DNA from 3 places in the Enterobacter sp. SA187 genome. Region 1 is predicted to be linked to each of the others. Evidence: predicted binding sites of a transcription regulator. Region 1 holds the regulator's gene; each other region holds the start of a gene.
What was found. The regulator CRP, encoded in region 1, controls carbon source genes, mostly activating them, when cyclic AMP is high. The targets are predictions, from matches to a motif close to ATGTGANNNNNNTCACAT.
Positions count from the first base shown of each region.

Region 2: BMF08_RS19230 (CidA/LrgA family protein) is a predicted target of CRP. The motif match lies at 3,081-3,098, and genes of this name have one in related genera.
Region 3: ldtB (L,D-transpeptidase) is a predicted target of CRP. The motif match lies at 2,961-2,978, and genes of this name have one in related genera.

Region 1 is NZ_CP019113.1:753,931-759,338, reverse strand. Features, by position in the region: gene BMF08_RS03845 (YccS/YhfK family putative transporter) at 1-987, opposite strand, end outside; gene crp (cAMP-activated global transcriptional regulator CRP) at 1,041-1,673, opposite strand; gene BMF08_RS03835 (OsmC family protein) at 1,979-2,383, shown strand; gene BMF08_RS03830 (phosphoribulokinase) at 2,506-3,375, opposite strand; gene BMF08_RS03825 (YheU family protein) at 3,399-3,617, opposite strand; gene BMF08_RS03820 (hydrolase) at 3,618-4,634, opposite strand; gene mdcA (malonate decarboxylase subunit alpha) at 4,907-5,408, shown strand, end outside.
Region 2 is NZ_CP019113.1:3,988,228-3,993,635, forward strand. Features, by position in the region: gene BMF08_RS19205 (Yip1 family protein) at 1-165, opposite strand, end outside; gene BMF08_RS19210 (DedA family protein) at 341-910, shown strand; gene BMF08_RS19215 (SDR family oxidoreductase) at 938-1,708, opposite strand; gene yohP (small membrane protein YohP) at 1,878-1,961, shown strand; gene dusC (tRNA dihydrouridine(16) synthase DusC) at 1,991-2,929, opposite strand; gene BMF08_RS19230 (CidA/LrgA family protein) at 3,147-3,545, shown strand; gene BMF08_RS19235 (CidB/LrgB family autolysis modulator) at 3,542-4,237, shown strand; gene cdd (cytidine deaminase) at 4,367-5,251, shown strand; gene sanA (outer membrane permeability protein SanA) at 5,378-5,408, shown strand, end outside.
Region 3 is NZ_CP019113.1:2,665,157-2,670,564, forward strand. Features, by position in the region: gene BMF08_RS12745 (PTS sugar transporter subunit IIC) at 1-1,154, shown strand, start outside; gene BMF08_RS12750 (GntR family transcriptional regulator) at 1,170-1,886, shown strand; gene ldtB (L,D-transpeptidase) at 1,937-2,857, opposite strand; gene BMF08_RS12760 (ABC-F family ATPase) at 3,081-4,673, shown strand; gene BMF08_RS12765 (sugar phosphorylase) at 4,945-5,408, shown strand, end outside.

The sequences.
Region 1 (5,408 bases):
GCGCAGTACTCTGGCGATACGGCTGAAGTGCCAGGCGCAGAACTGGCCGACCGGGTTATCCGGATGCTGACGGGCGATTTTTTCCAGCGCGCCGACCTGCTTATCCATATTAAAGCGCACAGGAAAACGGTGATAGAGAATGTCGTCCGCCAGCACCCGCAGCCGGGCGGCGACCACCTGCGCGTTCCAGCGGATCACCGCTTCGGCGTGACTCTGCTCCACCAGTTTTTGCACTTCCTGGGGCTGATGCAGGCTGACGGAAATATGCTCCTGCAGGTCCAGCGCCACCTGAAACGCCCGCAGCAGGCGCTTGTAATCGTTATGCTGATTAGCGGCGAGCATGTGCATTTGCTGGTAACACTGGCTGATCAGATCCACGGCTTTCTGCTGACGCGCCAGCAGCGGCGGCAGGGCTTTTTCCGGATCCGCATGCTGGGTCAGCAGACTGTATTTAGCTTCGCAGTACTCCGCCAGCTGGCGGTAGAGCAGGCTTAAGGATTCGCGCAGCGGCTGTTCGCGCCACATCCAGAACCACAGCCAGTTAAACAGCCCGTACCACAGCGTGCCGGAGGCATAAATCAGCAGCGGCTCCCATACCGGCATATTTCCGGCAAGGCTTAAGGTAAAGATGGCGGCGATAAGCGACGCCGGCAGCAGGCGCGCGTGCAGGGCGCTGATCTCTGCCGTGACGCCAAGCAGCAGCGCCAGCCCGCCGAGGATCAGCGGCAGGGCGATGTTCTCCGCCAGCAATAGCTGCACCGCCAGGCTACAGCCCGCAAACAGCGAGCCGCCCACGATCAGGCGTTTGAAAAAGCGTTTATGGGGGGTATCGAGCCCGGCAATGTTGCAGCAGGCAGGAACGAGAGAGAACAGCAGCCCCTGTTGCAGGTGCCCGAAGGCGAGGCCGATGGCCACAGGGAGACACAACACCAGCGTTTGTCGCAGGGCGTAGTTAATTTCCGGGTGATAGATCAGCCTGCGCCACATGAGAATGCAAACAAAAACGGCGTCTCGCAGATGCAATACGCCGTTTGAGGGGCTTAGCGGGTTCCGTAAACCACGATGGTTTTACCGTGCGCAGAGATCAGGTTTTGATCTTCCAGCATCTTCAGAATGCGACCGACGGTTTCACGGGAGCAGCCAACGATCTGACCGATCTCCTGACGGGTAATTTTAATTTGCATACCGTCCGGGTGGGTCATGGCGTCCGGCTGTTTGGCCAGGTTCAGCAGCGTCTGCGCGATGCGGCCAGTCACGTCGAGGAAGGCGAGGTTACCCACTTTCTCGGACGTCACCTGCAGGCGGCGCGCCATCTGGGAAGACAGGCGCATCAGAATATCCGGGTTCACCTGGATAAGCTGACGGAATTTTTTGTACGAGATTTCTGCCACTTCACAAGCGGTTTTAGCACGTACCCAGGCACTGCGCTCCTGACCTTCTTCAAACAGGCCCAGTTCACCGATAAAATCTCCCTGGTTGAGGTAAGAGAGGATCATCTCTTTACCTTCTTCATCCTTGATGAGCACTGCCACTGAGCCTTTAACGATGTAATACAACGTTTCCGCTTTTTCACCCTGGTGAATCAGCGTGCTCTTCGACGGGTACTTATGAATATGGCAATGAGACAAGAACCATTCGAGAGTCGGGTCTGTTTGCGGTTTGCCAAGCACCATGCGCGGTTATCCTCTGTTATAAGCTGGCTCCAGAGCCAGGATGAACACTCTGCCTCTGGGGTTGCAATCATATGCTTCCCTGTTCCCGGGAAGTGGCCGTTCGAAAATCCAGCCTTTAATGTTTGATGTCGTCTGCATACATGTGCAACGTCAATGTATCACTGTAGCAGCCAGAATGTTTTAGCATAGCTTTTGCTGTGTGTCTCCTGGTGTCTCGCTTCAGCATGATGCAGGTCGCCTTCCGTTGCGAGAATTGTTATGTGCGCGTAATCTGAAGGGAAATTTACCGCGCCGGAGCGAATAAAATGCAAGCAAGAGTCAAATGGGTAGAAGGTTTAACGTTCCTGGGCGAGTCTGCTTCAGGCCACCAGATCCTGATGGACGGCAACTCAGGCGATAAAGCGCCAAGCCCGATGGAGATGGTGTTGATGGCCGCCGGGGGATGCAGCGCCATTGACGTGGTATCCATTCTGCAAAAAGGGCGTCACGATGTGACGGATTGCGAAGTCAAACTGACCTCCGAGCGCCGTGAAGAGGCGCCGCGTCTGTTCACGCACATCAATCTGCACTTTATCGTCACCGGCAAAGCGCTGAAAGAAGCGGCGGTAGCCCGCGCGGTGGATCTGTCGGCAGAGAAGTATTGTTCGGTGGCGCTGATGCTGGAAAAAGCCGCCACTATCACCCATTCGTTTGAGGTGATTGAGGGGTGATTTTTGGTGCACGTCAGGTGGCGCTGCGCTAACCCTGCCGGATGGCGCTACGCTTATCCGGCCTACAAAAGCTTAATCTGTAGGCCGGATAAGGCGTTCACGCCGCCATCCGGCACAAAAAATCACTCGATTTTCTTGCCTTCCATCAGCCGCTGCACCAGCGGCAGCATGATCAGCTCCATCGCCAGCCCCATTTTTCCGCCCGGCACCACTAATGTATTGATGTGGGAAATGAATGAGCCCTGCAACATCGCCAGCAGCCAGGGAAAATCGATGCCTTCCAGATTACGGAAATGGATCACCACAAAGCTTTCGTCCAGCGACGGGATCGCTTTCGCGGCGAAGGGGTTGGAAGTATCCACGGTCGGCACGCGCTGGAAGTTAATGTGCGTGCGGGAAAACTGCGGCGTAATAAAGTTGATGTAGTCTTCCATCGACCGCACCACCGAATCCATCACCGTTTCCCGTGAATGCCCGCGCTCGCTGGTATCGCGCACCAGCTTCTGGATCCACTCCAGGTTAATGATCGGCACCACGCCGACCAGCAGATCCACATGGCGCGACACGTCCTGCTGTGGCGTCACCACGCCGCCGTGCAGCCCTTCATAAAACAGCACGTCGGTAGGTTCAGGCAACGGTTGCCACGGTGTGAAGGTGCCCGGCACCTGATTCCACGGCACTGCCTCATCGTAGGTATGGAGATATTTACGTGACTGGCCGGTGCCGGTCAGCCCGTACTCGATAAACGTCTGCTCCAGCAGCCCGAAGTCATTTGCTTCCGGGCCGAAATAGCTGATATGCCGTCCGGCATCGCGCGCTTTACGGATCGCCATGTCCATTTCCGGGCGCGTGTAACGGTGAAAGCTGTCGCCTTCCACTTCTGCGGCGCGCAGATCCAGTTGCGCGAAAATCTTACGAAACGCGAGGCTGGTGGTGGTGGTTCCGGCTCCGCTGGAACCCGTTACGGCAATCACCGGATGTTTGGCAGACATAGCAACGCTCCCTAAAACTGGTTTTATTCGCGAAACTGCTTCTTCGGCATGATGTTCACCGTTTCATGCAGTTCAGACCACACCAGCACCGCTTCTCCGGTTTGCAGCTGGCGCTTAACGTCGGCGACCTTTTGTTCAAGTGAACGCTCATGTTCACCATAATCGGTGCCTTCACGCAAGACAAAGCTCTCGATCAGGCTGTCGAGCGTCTCTGTTGCCAGATCCTGCCAGGGGATAATCATTTACGCCTCCAGATATGTTGTCAGCCAGTCGGGAATGCGCTTTTCCAGCCACATTTCCGGGCGGCGCAGCGTCCCGCCCACAAAGCCCACGTGCCCGCCGTGTTCCGTCAACTGATACTCCACGTTGGGCGGTAAATAACCCGCCGCCGGAATAACATTATGATCCATAAACGGATCGTCTTTGGCATGAATGATAAGCGTCGGCTTGCGAATCTTCGGCAACACCGGCATGGCGCTGCACTGACGATAATAGTCGATGGCGTCGGTAAAGCCGTGGATACGGGCGGTGATCAGATCGTCAAAATCCCGGATGCGGCGCATACGACGCAGGCGGGTAAGATCAACCGGCAGTGAATCCGGATACGCCTTCAGCTTGCGCATCGCGTTGCCCTTTAACAGGTTCAGCAAATAGTGCTGATAAAAGCGCGAAAAGCCTTTATCCATATGATAGCTACAGGCTTCCAGCACCAGCGGAGCCGATACGATCACCGCAGCATTGAGCGGCAGATCGGGTTCATTTTTGCCCAGCAGACAGCCGAGCATATTACCGCCGAGGGAAAAACCCACCGCTGCCGTGGGCGCTGCGCCAAACTCACGCTGTAACCAGTGTAAAAACCAGGTGCCGTCTTCCGTTTCCCCGGAGTGGTAAATGCGCTTCAGACGATTGGGTTCGCCACTACAGCCGCGAAAGTGCATCACCACGCCGAGCCAGCCGCGCGCGCGGGCGGCGTTGATCAAACCGTGGGCGTACGGGCTGTGCAGGCTGCCTTCCAGACCGTGAAACACCACCAGCCTGGGCTTATGTTTGGCCACATGCGGATCTTCGCTCCAGGCGAGATCGACAAAATCGCCATCCGGCAGCTCAAGGCGCTGCCACTGGGGCGTGAACTGGAGCCGACGGCGAATGAGGCGCGGCAGCATGGTTTGCAGGTGGGGATTGGCTGCGCCGGCCAGTGGGCGAAATGCAAGGCTGTCAGCGGCAGTATCCGGGATCTCTAAGGGCGTTATTTGAGCCATAATCGTGCGATGTGTTCTTAAAAGTCTGCCGACTACTATACCTGTTAAACCCCGCTGCTGCGGATGAAATTGCGTTTCCGGCCCTGATGCGTTGCCTGCCATAGATACTTTTTGCGTTGCTTTTCCTGATCTCCATCACAGATTGTCACTTTGATTATTACTCTCAGGCTAATGATTAAGCACAGGGCTTAATTGATGACTTTCTCACCAGAGCGCACACTTAGTGCAGTGTTAAGCAAATCAAAATGATGTGCTGAATCAGGAGGTTAATAATGTTATCTGGGCAAACGCCTGCACGGGTATGGAACACACGACGTACCGAGAAACAGCGTCGTCTGGCTTCTGTCCCGGTAGAAGGCAAAGTGCTGCCGACCGACGACCTGGTCGCCATGCTGGAAAAACTTATCGCACCCGGCGACAAAGTGGTGCTGGAAGGCAATAACCAAAAACAGGCGGATTTTCTTTCCCGCTCCCTTGCGCAAGTCAGCCCGCAAAAAGTGCACGATCTGCACATGATCATGCCAAGCGTTGGCCGCAGCGAACACCTCGATATTTTTGAAAAGGGCATCGCCCGTAAGCTCGACTTCTCGTTCTCCGGTACGCAAAGCCTGCGCATTTCGCAGCTGCTGGAAGACGGTCAACTGGAAATCGGCGCGATCCACACTTACATCGAACTCTATTCCCGTCTTTATGTCGATCTGTCGCCGAACGTCGCGCTGATCGCCGGCTACAAAGCTGACCGCAAAGGTAACCTTTACACCGGGCCGAGCACTG
Region 2 (5,408 bases), 1.2 Mb from region 1:
AAAGTCCCAGCCGATCTGCGTGGTGCCGATAAAGGCGCAGATCACCGGAATGGCGGCCATCAGTAAAACGTGGTGCGTATAGTGGTGCGAAACCGTTTCGTTTTCGCGTTTAATTACCTGCATTTCACGATCGGGATGGGAAAAGAGTCCCCAGACATGGTTCATAACGCCCCCTTGCAGTCAGCCGAACGTCGACCCTGTAAGTATAATGCATGAATTGGTTATTTTTTGAGCGAAACGATAAGTCTGATAAATAGTCAGTCAACGGACGTTGCGATCCGGTTCGCGTTTGAGGGTGTATGCTTTAAAAAATGGATGTAAACAATGAGTTGAATTTGTCGTGGATATAAACGGTCTGATAGCCCAGTACGGCTATGCGGCGCTGGTGATCGGCAGCGTGGCGGAAGGTGAAACCATTACCCTGCTCGGCGGCGTGGCGGCCCATCAGGGTTTGCTTCGTTTCTGGCTGGTGGTGGCGGCGGTGGCGCTCGGCGGTATGATTGGCGACCAGCTGTTGTACCTGCTCGGGCGGCGTTACGGCGAGCGCATTCTGCGACGCTTTTCCCGTCACCAGAAGAAAATCACCCGCGCGCAGAAACTGATCCAGCGGCGGCCTTATCTCTTTGTGATCGGCACGCGCTTTATGTACGGTTTTCGCATTATCGGCCCGCTACTGATTGGCGCGAGCCGCCTGCCGCCAAAAGTCTTTCTGCCGCTGAATATTCTGGGGGCCATTGTCTGGGCGCTGATTTTCACCACCCTGGGCTATGTGGGCGGCGAGGTGATAGGACCCTGGCTGCACCATCTGGATCAGCATCTGAAGCATGGGGTGTGGATCGTTCTGGCGCTGGCGATTGCCCTGGCGCTGCGTTACTGGTTTACCCGCCGTCGCGATAAGGACGACGAATAAGCCGGGCTACGGCCCGGCCTGTAAAGCTTATTTTGCGTTGAACTGCGGGTTCGCCAGCATAAAGCCGCCATCGACGATAAACGACTGGCCGGTGGTGTAGCTCGACTCTTCCGAGCACAGCCAGCCCACCAGGCTTGCGATCTCCTGGGTTTTACCAGGGCGGGTCAGGGGGACAATCGGCAGCGAGCCGTCTTTGGCGTCTTCGTCGTCCATATCGTTCATTGGCGTGGCGATAGCGCCAGGGGCGACGGCATTAACCAGAATACGGTGATCCACCAGCTCCAGCGCCATGGATTTGGTCAGCCCGCCCAGTGCATGTTTGGCGGCGGTGTAGGCGCTGGCTTCCGGCAGCGGGGTGTGTTCATGCACTGAAGTGATATTCACGATGCGCCCGCCCTGTCCCTGCTCCGCCATTTTGCGCGCGGCGATTTGCGAGCACAGAAACGCGCCATCGACATCAACGGTAAACACCTTACGCCAGTCGTCAAACGCCACTTCAAGGAAGGGCGCTTTACTCATCGCCCCGGCGTTATTCACCAGCGCATCAATACGACCGAAACGTTCGATCAGCGTGTTGATGGCCTCTGCACCTTCCGGCAGGTTTCCCAGATCAAGGTGCACATGTTCTGCGCGTCGCCCCAGCGCCTCCACTTCCTTAGCGGTGGCTTTGGCGCCTTCCTCATCGGAATGCCAGGTAATACCAATATCGAAGCCCTGCTTAGCCAGCACCAGCGCGCACTGTTTGCCGATACCTGAATCTGACGCCGTAACGATGGCAACTTTATTCGTCGAAACCATGTAGAACTCCTCCGGGAAATGAGCCTTTAGCGGCAAAGAGGTAAGTATAGGTAATTCACGAGGGTTAACAGGCTGATGCAGAAACGATCTTCGCGATCGACCAGGCAAAGCTGCCAATGTGTGCCTAAACTTATTCGTGCAGGCATATGACTCTTAAAAGGAAAGGACGATGAAAATTTTACTATGGGCGGTTTTGATTATTTTTCTGATTGGGCTGTTGGTGGTGACCGGCGTGTTTAAAATGATTTTCTGAAAATTGCCCCCGTTATGGGGGCAAGTCATTTATAAAGCTACTGAATCTATCGCCGCCGCAATGGCGGCCGAATGTTTCAGGATGCGCACCTGTTCAAAGAGCGCGGTGGCTTCAGCATATTCTTTACGTAAATATCCTAACCACTGCTTGATACGCGCCACGTGATACAGCCCGGTATCGCCCTGCTTCTCAAGCTGGCTGTAGCGCTGCAACAGTTGCACCACTTCCGGCCACGGCATGCGCGGCGCGTTGTATTTCACCACCCGGCTTAAGTTCGGCACATTGAGCGCCCCGCGGCCAATCATCACCGCATCGCAGCCCGTTGCCGCCATGCAATCCTGCGCGCTTTGCCAGTCCCAGATCTCACCGTTAGCCACCACCGGGATGGTCAGGCGTTTGCGGATCTCGCCAATCGCCGCCCAGTTGATGCGCTCGGCTTTGTAGCCGTCTTCTTTGGTACGGCCATGCACCACCAGCTCGCTGGCCCCTGCCTGCTGCACGGCATCGGCGATTTCAAACTGTTTATCGCCGGAATCCCAGCCGAGACGGATTTTTACCGTCATCGGCAGATGCGCAGGCACCGCTTCGCGCATCGCTTTTGCGCCCCGGTAAATGAGGTCAGGATCTTTCAGTAAGGTGGCCCCGCCGCCGCTGCCGTTCACCAGCCGCGACGGGCAGCCGCAGTTGAGATCGACGCCCCAGGAGCCCAGTTCGACGGCGCGGGCGGCGTTTTCCGCCAGCCATTGCGGGTATTGTCCCAGTAACTGCACGCGCACCGGCGTGCCGCTGGGGGTACGGCTTTGATGCTGTAATTCCGGACAGATTTTATAGAAGGATTTTACCGGCAGTAGCTGATCGACCACGCGCAAAAATTCGGTGATGCAGTGATCGTAATCGTTCACGCTGGTCAGCAGCTCACGCACCAGCGAATCGAGCACGCCTTCCATCGGAGCCAGTAATACACGCATAACAATACCCAATAATTAAGAGGCGCGTATGGTAGCGTCTCTGTGGCGGGGAGGAAAGAGGCCAGCCGCCGGAGGGCGGGCGGTTTTACGCCTAATCTTGTGTGAATGCATAACGTTAATCTCAGGATTCTTTGTTATGCTCGGCTGCATGTTGTGATCGGTAGCACATTTCAGATTTTAATTGTATGATGAATGCATCTCGTCAAGGGTAGTCACCATGAATAAATCACTCATTGTTGTCTGGCAATATCTGCGTGCGTTTGTCCTGATTTATGCCTGTCTGTACGCGGGTATCTTTATCGCCTCGCTGCTGCCGATCACCATTCCGGGCAGCATTATCGGCATGCTGATTATGTTCCTGCTGCTGGCGCTGCAAATTCTGCCGGCAAAATGGGTGAACCCCGGCTGCTATGTATTGATCCGCTATATGGCGCTGCTGTTCGTGCCCATTGGCGTCGGCGTGATGCAATATTATGACGTGCTGATCGCCCAGTTCGGGCCGGTAGTGGTCTCCTGCGCCGTCAGTACGCTGGTGGTATTTCTGGTGGTCAGCTGGAGTTCGCACATTGTGCACGGCGAACGCAAAATCGTCGGTGAGAAGGAGCAGAAACAATGATGGCTTCGATCTGGTGGTCTTTGCCGCTCACGCTGGCGGTATTCTTCGCGGCGCGCAAACTGGCGACCCGTTTTCGTATCCCGTTACTGAACCCGCTGCTGGTTTCCATGGTGGTGATCATCCCTTTTCTGCTGCTGACCGGCATTCCTTATGAGCGTTACTTTCAGGGCAGTAAAATTCTCAACGATCTGCTGCAACCGGCGGTGGTGGCGCTGGCGTATCCCTTATACGAACAGCTGCATCAGATCCGCGCCCGCTGGAAATCCATCATCACCATCTGTTTTGTCGGCAGCCTGGTGGCGATGATCACCGGGACATCTATTGCGCTGCTGATGGGAGCGACGCCGGAAATCGCCGCCTCCATCCTGCCGAAATCCGTGACCACGCCCATTGCCATGGCGGTAGGCGGCAGCCTCGGCGGTATTCCCGCCATCAGCGCCATGTGCGTGATTTTTGTCGGTATTCTGGGCGCGGTGTTCGGCCATACCCTGCTTAATGTGATGCGTATTCGCACCAAAGCATCGCGCGGCCTGGCGATGGGTACCGCCTCGCACGCGCTGGGCACTGCCCGCTGCGCCGAGCTGGATTATCAGGAGGGCGCGTTCAGTTCGCTGGCGCTGGTGATCTGCGGCATTATCACCTCGCTGCTGGCCCCCTTTGTCTTCCCGCTGATCCTTGCGGTGATGGGCTAAAATTTGCGATGCGTCGCGCATTTTTCATTTGAATTTCATAAGTTGCATATACAGTGTGATATGAATCACATATAAAGGCCTGACCGGCCCGTAAACTACGCTCCCATTACACTGTTATGAGGCAATGCCATGCATTCACGTTTTCACGCTGCTTTCGCAAGTCTCGCGGCGGATCTGCAATCCGCGCTGGCGCCGGTTCTGGCGGATGAGCACTTCCCTGCCCTGCTGACCGCGGAGCAGGTCGCCATGCTTAAAAACGCAACGCGACTGGACGAAGACGCACTGGCTTTCGCGCTGTTACCCCTCGCCGCGGCCTGCGCACGCACGCCGGTGTCGCATTTTAACGTCGGCGCTATTGCCCGCGGCGTCAGCGGCACCTGGTATTTTGGCGGCAATATGGAATTTATCGGCGCGACCATGCAGCAAACGGTGCATGCCGAGCAGAGCGCCATCAGCCATGCCTGGCTGCGCGGCGAAAAATCTCTCGCGTCTGTCACCGTTAACTACACCCCTTGCGGTCACTGCCGTCAGTTTATGAACGAGCTGAACAGCGGTCTGTCACTGCGTATTAACCTGCCGGGGCGCGATCCCCATACGCTGGCCGATTACCTGCCGGATGCCTTCGGGCCGAAGGATCTGGAGATTAAAACGCTGCTGATGGACGAAGAAAATCACGGCTTTGCCGTTACCGGCGATGCGCTGACGCAGGCAGCCATTACTGCGGCGAACCAGAGTCATGCGCCTTACAGTCAGGCTCCGGCCGGGCTGGCGCTGGAGTGTCGCGACGGCACGGTATTCTCCGGCCGTTACGCCGAGAACGCCGCCTTTAACCCGTCGCTGCCGCCGTTGCAGGGCGCGCTGAACCTGCTCAGCCTGAATGGTTATGATTACCCGGACATTCAGCGCGCGGTGCTGGCCGAAAAAGCCGATGCGACCCTGACCCAGTGGGACGCCACCGCCGCCACGCTGAAAGCCCTGGGCTGCCAGAATATCGATCGCGTACTGCTGGCCTGATCCCCTTTACTGCGGACGTTCGCGTCCGCAGTGATGAAAATCTTCGCAATCGAACCGCCGTTTCTTGCGCAAAACCGGCGCGTAAAGTAGCCTGAGTGAAATTTCTTCCTTTACTGAGCTATCTGCATGTTGAAGCGTTTGTTTTACAGCCTGTTAG
Region 3 (5,408 bases), 1.9 Mb from region 1:
TGTTTCCCTGGGTGATGGACGGGGAGCTGCTCACGCGCTTTAAAGTGTGGGGCGATGTCATTATCAACGGCACGCTGAACATTGCGGCGCTGTTGATCGCGCCGATGATCGCCTGGTCGCTGGCGCGCAACAAAAATTTCGACAACCCGGTCTCGGCAGTGGTGATCGCCTTATCCAGCTTTATCATTATGATGCCGATCCAGCTCGACGTGGTGCCGGTGGGCGGCAAGACGACGGTAACCGTCGGCCAGATGCTGTCGTTCGCCAACATTGGCACCACCGGGATTTTCGCCGGGGTGATCATCGGCCTGCTGTCCACCGAGCTGTTTATCCGCATTGCCGGGATCAAAAAGCTCGATATTTCCCTGGGCGAAAACGTGCCGCCGGCGGTGAGTAAATCCTTTTCCGCGCTGCTGCCGACCATTTTTACGCTCTCCACTTTCGCCATCATCGCCGCGCTGCTGGCGAACGTGCTGCATACCGATCTGATCCATCTGATCACCACGCTCATCCAGCAGCCGCTGCGTCTGATCAACACCAGTCTGCCGGGCACGCTTTTTATCTACAGCTTCGGCAACTTTCTCTTTACGCTGGGGATCCATCAGTCGGTGGTTAACGCCGTGGTGCTGGAGCCGTTCCTGCTGATCAATACCAACGAAAATATGATCGCCTTTGCCAACGGGCAGCCGATCCCGCATATCATCAACAATATTTTTGTGCCGACGTTCGGCATGATTGGCGGCACCGGCAGCACGTTGTCGCTGCTTATCGCCATCTTTCTGTTCTCGCGCCAGAAGGCGGCGAAACAGGTGGCGCGTCTGTCCATTTCGCCGGGACTGTTTAACATCAACGAGCCGGTGATTTTCGGTCTGCCGATTGTGTTTAACATTCCGCTGATGATCCCCTTTGTGCTCTTGCCTGCTATCGGGATTTTCTTTGCCTGGATCTGCACCACCCTCGGGTTGATGTCGCGCTGCGTGGTGATGATCCCCTGGACCACGCCGCCGGTTTTAAGCGCCTGGCTGGCGACGGCGGGGGACTGGCGGGCGGTGGTCGTTCAGTTGATAATCATCGTCTTTGGTGTATTCTTCTACCTGCCTTTCCTCAAGATAGCCGAGCGAGTGGCCTTAAAAAACAGTGGGATAGTCGAATAATAAAAGGAACGGGCAATGTCGGCGAAATACGTTTCTATCGCGCGGGAAATTAAGCAGCGCATCATGAGCGGACAGTATTCTGCCAGCGAGCCGCTGCCCGATCAGTTCGCTCTGGCGGCGGAGTTCAGCACCAGCCGCATGACTATCCAGCAGGCGATACGCCAGCTGATCGTCGAAGGGCTGGTGTATACCCGTCAGGGGCAGGGCACCTTTATCCGCAAGAATTTCCTTCAGCTCTCGCAATGGGATCTGCCCGGCAGCGACTATTTCGGCGCGACCAAAACCTGGGAAAACGTCGGCACCGTCACCAGCGAGATCATCCGCTTCGATTTACGCTTTGCCGATGAAAAAGAGCAGGCCTCGCTGCTGATCGACGCCGATGCGCCGGTCTATGACTTCGTGCGCCTGCGGCTGCTTGACGGCGAACCGGTCTCGCTGGAGTTTACGCTGATGCCGGTGGCGCTGGTGCCCGGCCTTAACCGCGGCCATCTGCAAAGTTCAGTGTTTCGCTATGTGCAGGACACCCTGGCGCTGAAACTTATGGGTTCGTACCGCGTGGTGCGCGCCCTGAAGCCGAACGCCGAGGATAAACGTTACCTGAGCTGCGACGACACCGATCCGGTGCTGGAAGTGGAGCAGGTGGTTTATCTGGAAGATGGCACGCCGCTGGAGTATGCCCACTGCCATTATCGCTACGATCATGGCGGCATTATCATGGTCAATCACGGATAAAAAAAAGCGATGGTTTCCCATCGCTTTTTTTGTTTACTGCCGGGGCAGGATCAGTTCAGACGAACCGGCATACCGGAGCGGTTTTCAATCGCCTGCTCAACAACGGCCTGGTCAACGTCAGCCTGGCTGGTCACGCTCTGCACGCTTTTGGTGAGGGTGATCGGTACGATTTCGCCGCCTTCAAACTGCGCTTCGGTGGTGGACAGCGGATTGTGCACTTCCACATAACGGCTGCCATCCGGCTCGGTGGTGGCTTTCACCGGCTCATCGATAAACTGAACGCGGGTGCCGACCGGCACGTTCTGGAACAGGAACTTAATGTCTTCGTTACGCAGACGCACGCAGCCGTGGCTTACGCGCAGGCCGATACCAAAGTTGGCGTTGGTGCCGTGAATGGCATACAGACGGCCAATGTAGAGCGCGTACAGACCCATCGGGTTATCCGGGCCAGCCGGAACTACTGCGGGCAGCGGGTTGCCGGCGGCAATATATTCCGCATGCATTTTGGCGGTCGGCGTCCAGGTCGGGCCGGCTTTTTTACGCTCAACTTTAGTAGTCCAGTTGATCGGCGTATCTTTGCCTAACTGACCGATACCAATCGGCAGCACGATCACCGTGTTGGTGCCTTTCGGGTAGTAGTAGAGGCGCATTTCGGCGCTGTTGATCACAATGCCTTCATGAACGGTGTCCGGCAGGATCAGCTGCTGCGGGATATTCAGTACGCTACCGCCTTTCGGCAGGTAAGTGTCCACGCCCGGGTTCGCTTCCAGCAGGTTAGACAGGCCCATCTGGTATTGCGCCGCAAAGTACTCCAGCGGCTGCTGGTTCCCTTCCGGAATGGTGATGACCTGGTTCTGGCCAACCAGACGGCTGCCGTCGGTTGGCAGTGGATAAGTTACTGCAGAGGCAGATTTGCAAAACCCTACTACCGCGAAAGCCGCCGCTAAAATCGTTGTTAATTTAATTTTCATGTTGTGCGAGGTATCTTTGCCACTGGCCATCCGGCCGTTGAGTTAAAGTCTTAATGGAGATGGGAGCGCATTATATGTGCATTCCCCCGCGCATGGAATTCAGATGTGTACGAAATCACATTTTTTTCTGAAAGCTACAGTGTAGCTGCTTATCACGGTGCGCGATTTCAATTCGGAATTGTGGCATAATGCACGGTTTGTCACACATTTTTAGGATAACGCCGTGTTAGTTACCAGCAACGTCACCATGCAGTTCGGCACTAAGCCGCTGTTTGAAAACATTTCCGTCAAATTTGGCGGCGGCAACCGTTACGGCCTGATTGGCGCCAACGGTAGCGGAAAATCCACCTTTATGAAGATCCTCGGCGGCGATTTAGAGCCGACGCTGGGCAACGTCTCCCTCGATCCCAACGAGCGCATCGGTAAGCTGCGTCAGGATCAGTTCGCTTTCGAAGAGTACAGCGTGCTCGACACGGTGATCATGGGGCATACCGAGCTGTGGGAAGTGAAGCAGGAGCGTGACCGCATCTACAGCCTGCCGGAAATGAGCGAAGAAGACGGCTACAAAGTGGCCGATCTGGAAGTACAGTATGGCGAAATGGACGGCTACTCTGCCGAATCCCGCGCCGGTGAGCTGCTGCTCGGCGTGGGCATTCCGCTGGAACAGCACTACGGCCTGATGAGCGAAGTCGCGCCAGGCTGGAAACTGCGTGTGCTGCTGGCCCAGGCGCTGTTCGCCAACCCTGACATTCTGCTGCTCGATGAACCGACGAACAACCTCGACATCGACACCATTCGCTGGCTGGAGCAGGTGCTGAACGAACGTAACAGCACCATGATCATCATCTCGCACGACCGTCACTTCCTGAACATGGTGTGTACGCACATGGCGGATCTGGATTACGGCGAGCTGCGCGTGTATGCAGGCAACTACGACGAATACATGACCGCTGCGACTCAGGCGCGTGAGCGTCTGCTGGCGGACAACGCCAAGAAGAAGGCCCAGATCGCCGATTTGCAGGCCTTCGTCAGCCGCTTTAGCGCCAACGCCTCCAAATCCCGTCAGGCGACCTCCCGCGCCCGTCAGATCGACAAAATCAAGCTGGACGAAGTCAAAGCCTCAAGCCGTCAGAACCCGTTCATTCGCTTTGAGCAGGATAAAAAACTGTTCCGTAATGCGCTGGAAGTGGAGCAGCTCAGCAAAGGCTTCGATAACGGCCCGCTGTTCAAAAACGTCAATCTGCTGCTGGAAGTGGGCGAGAAGCTGGCGATCCTCGGCACCAACGGCGTGGGTAAATCCACCCTGCTGAAAACCCTGGTCGGCGATTTAACGCCGGACACCGGCACTGTGAAGTGGTCGGAAAACGTGAAAATTGGCTATTACGCCCAGGATCACGAATACGAGTTTGAAAACGGCATGACCGTCTTCGACTGGATGAGCCAGTGGAAACAGGAAGGCGACGACGAGCAGGTGGTGCGCGGCATTCTGGGCCGTCTGCTGTTCAGTCAGGACGACATCAAGAAACAGGTGAAAGTCCTCTCCGGTGGTGAAAAAGGCCGTATGCTGTTTGGTAAGCTGATGATGCAGCGCCCGAATATCCTGGTGATGGATGAACCCACCAACCACCTGGATATGGAATCTATCGAATCGCTGAACATGGCGCTGGAAATGTACCAGGGCACGCTGATCTTCGTTTCCCATGACCGCGAATTCGTCAGCTCCCTGGCGACCCGCGTGATTGAAATCACCCCTGAGCGTGTGATCGACTTCAGCGGCAACTATGAAGATTACCTGCGCAGCAAAGGTATCGACTGATTTTGCCCCTCACTCTGCTCCCCGAACTGATGGGGAGCAGTGCTTCATATTTATATTATAAATAACTCACTTCTTATTATTCGCCCCCTGAATATATATTTCCCTGAAGCCGTGAAATAAAAGAAAATCTCTTTTTCTTTAAATTTGCGACAGCTCACAAATATGCATTTAATTTCGTCATAACCCGCTTTATCACGGCCCCGCTACGTTGACACCCCATTTCAGGAGGAGTAATTTTCCGCGTCATGGGACCGATACCACGGAAAGTCAAATGAACGGAAACATTAACACACTGCTTCGGGAAGTTTATGCCGGGCGTTTCACCGACTCACATTATGAAAAATTAACGGCCTGTATTGAGAAATACCGGCCGCTTATTACTCAAAGCCGTAAACAGAAATGGGATGAAAGCGATGTGGTGTTAATTACCTACGCCGATCAATTTCATCATGAAAAGGCTAAGCCCTTAGCGGTATTTAACGATTTCTATTATAAATGGTTTAAATCTGTTTTCTCGCATGTCCATTTATTACCATTTTATCCATGGTCGTCTGACGACGGCTTTTCGGTAATGGATTATCACCGCGTCGCTCCGGAAGCAGGGGAGTGGAGCGATATTGCCGAATTAAACAAACAGGCGCGGCTGATGTTCGATTTTGTCTGCAATCATATGTCGGCAAATAGCGAATGGTTCAACAATTATCTGCAACAGAAGCCAGGCTTTGAGAATTTCTT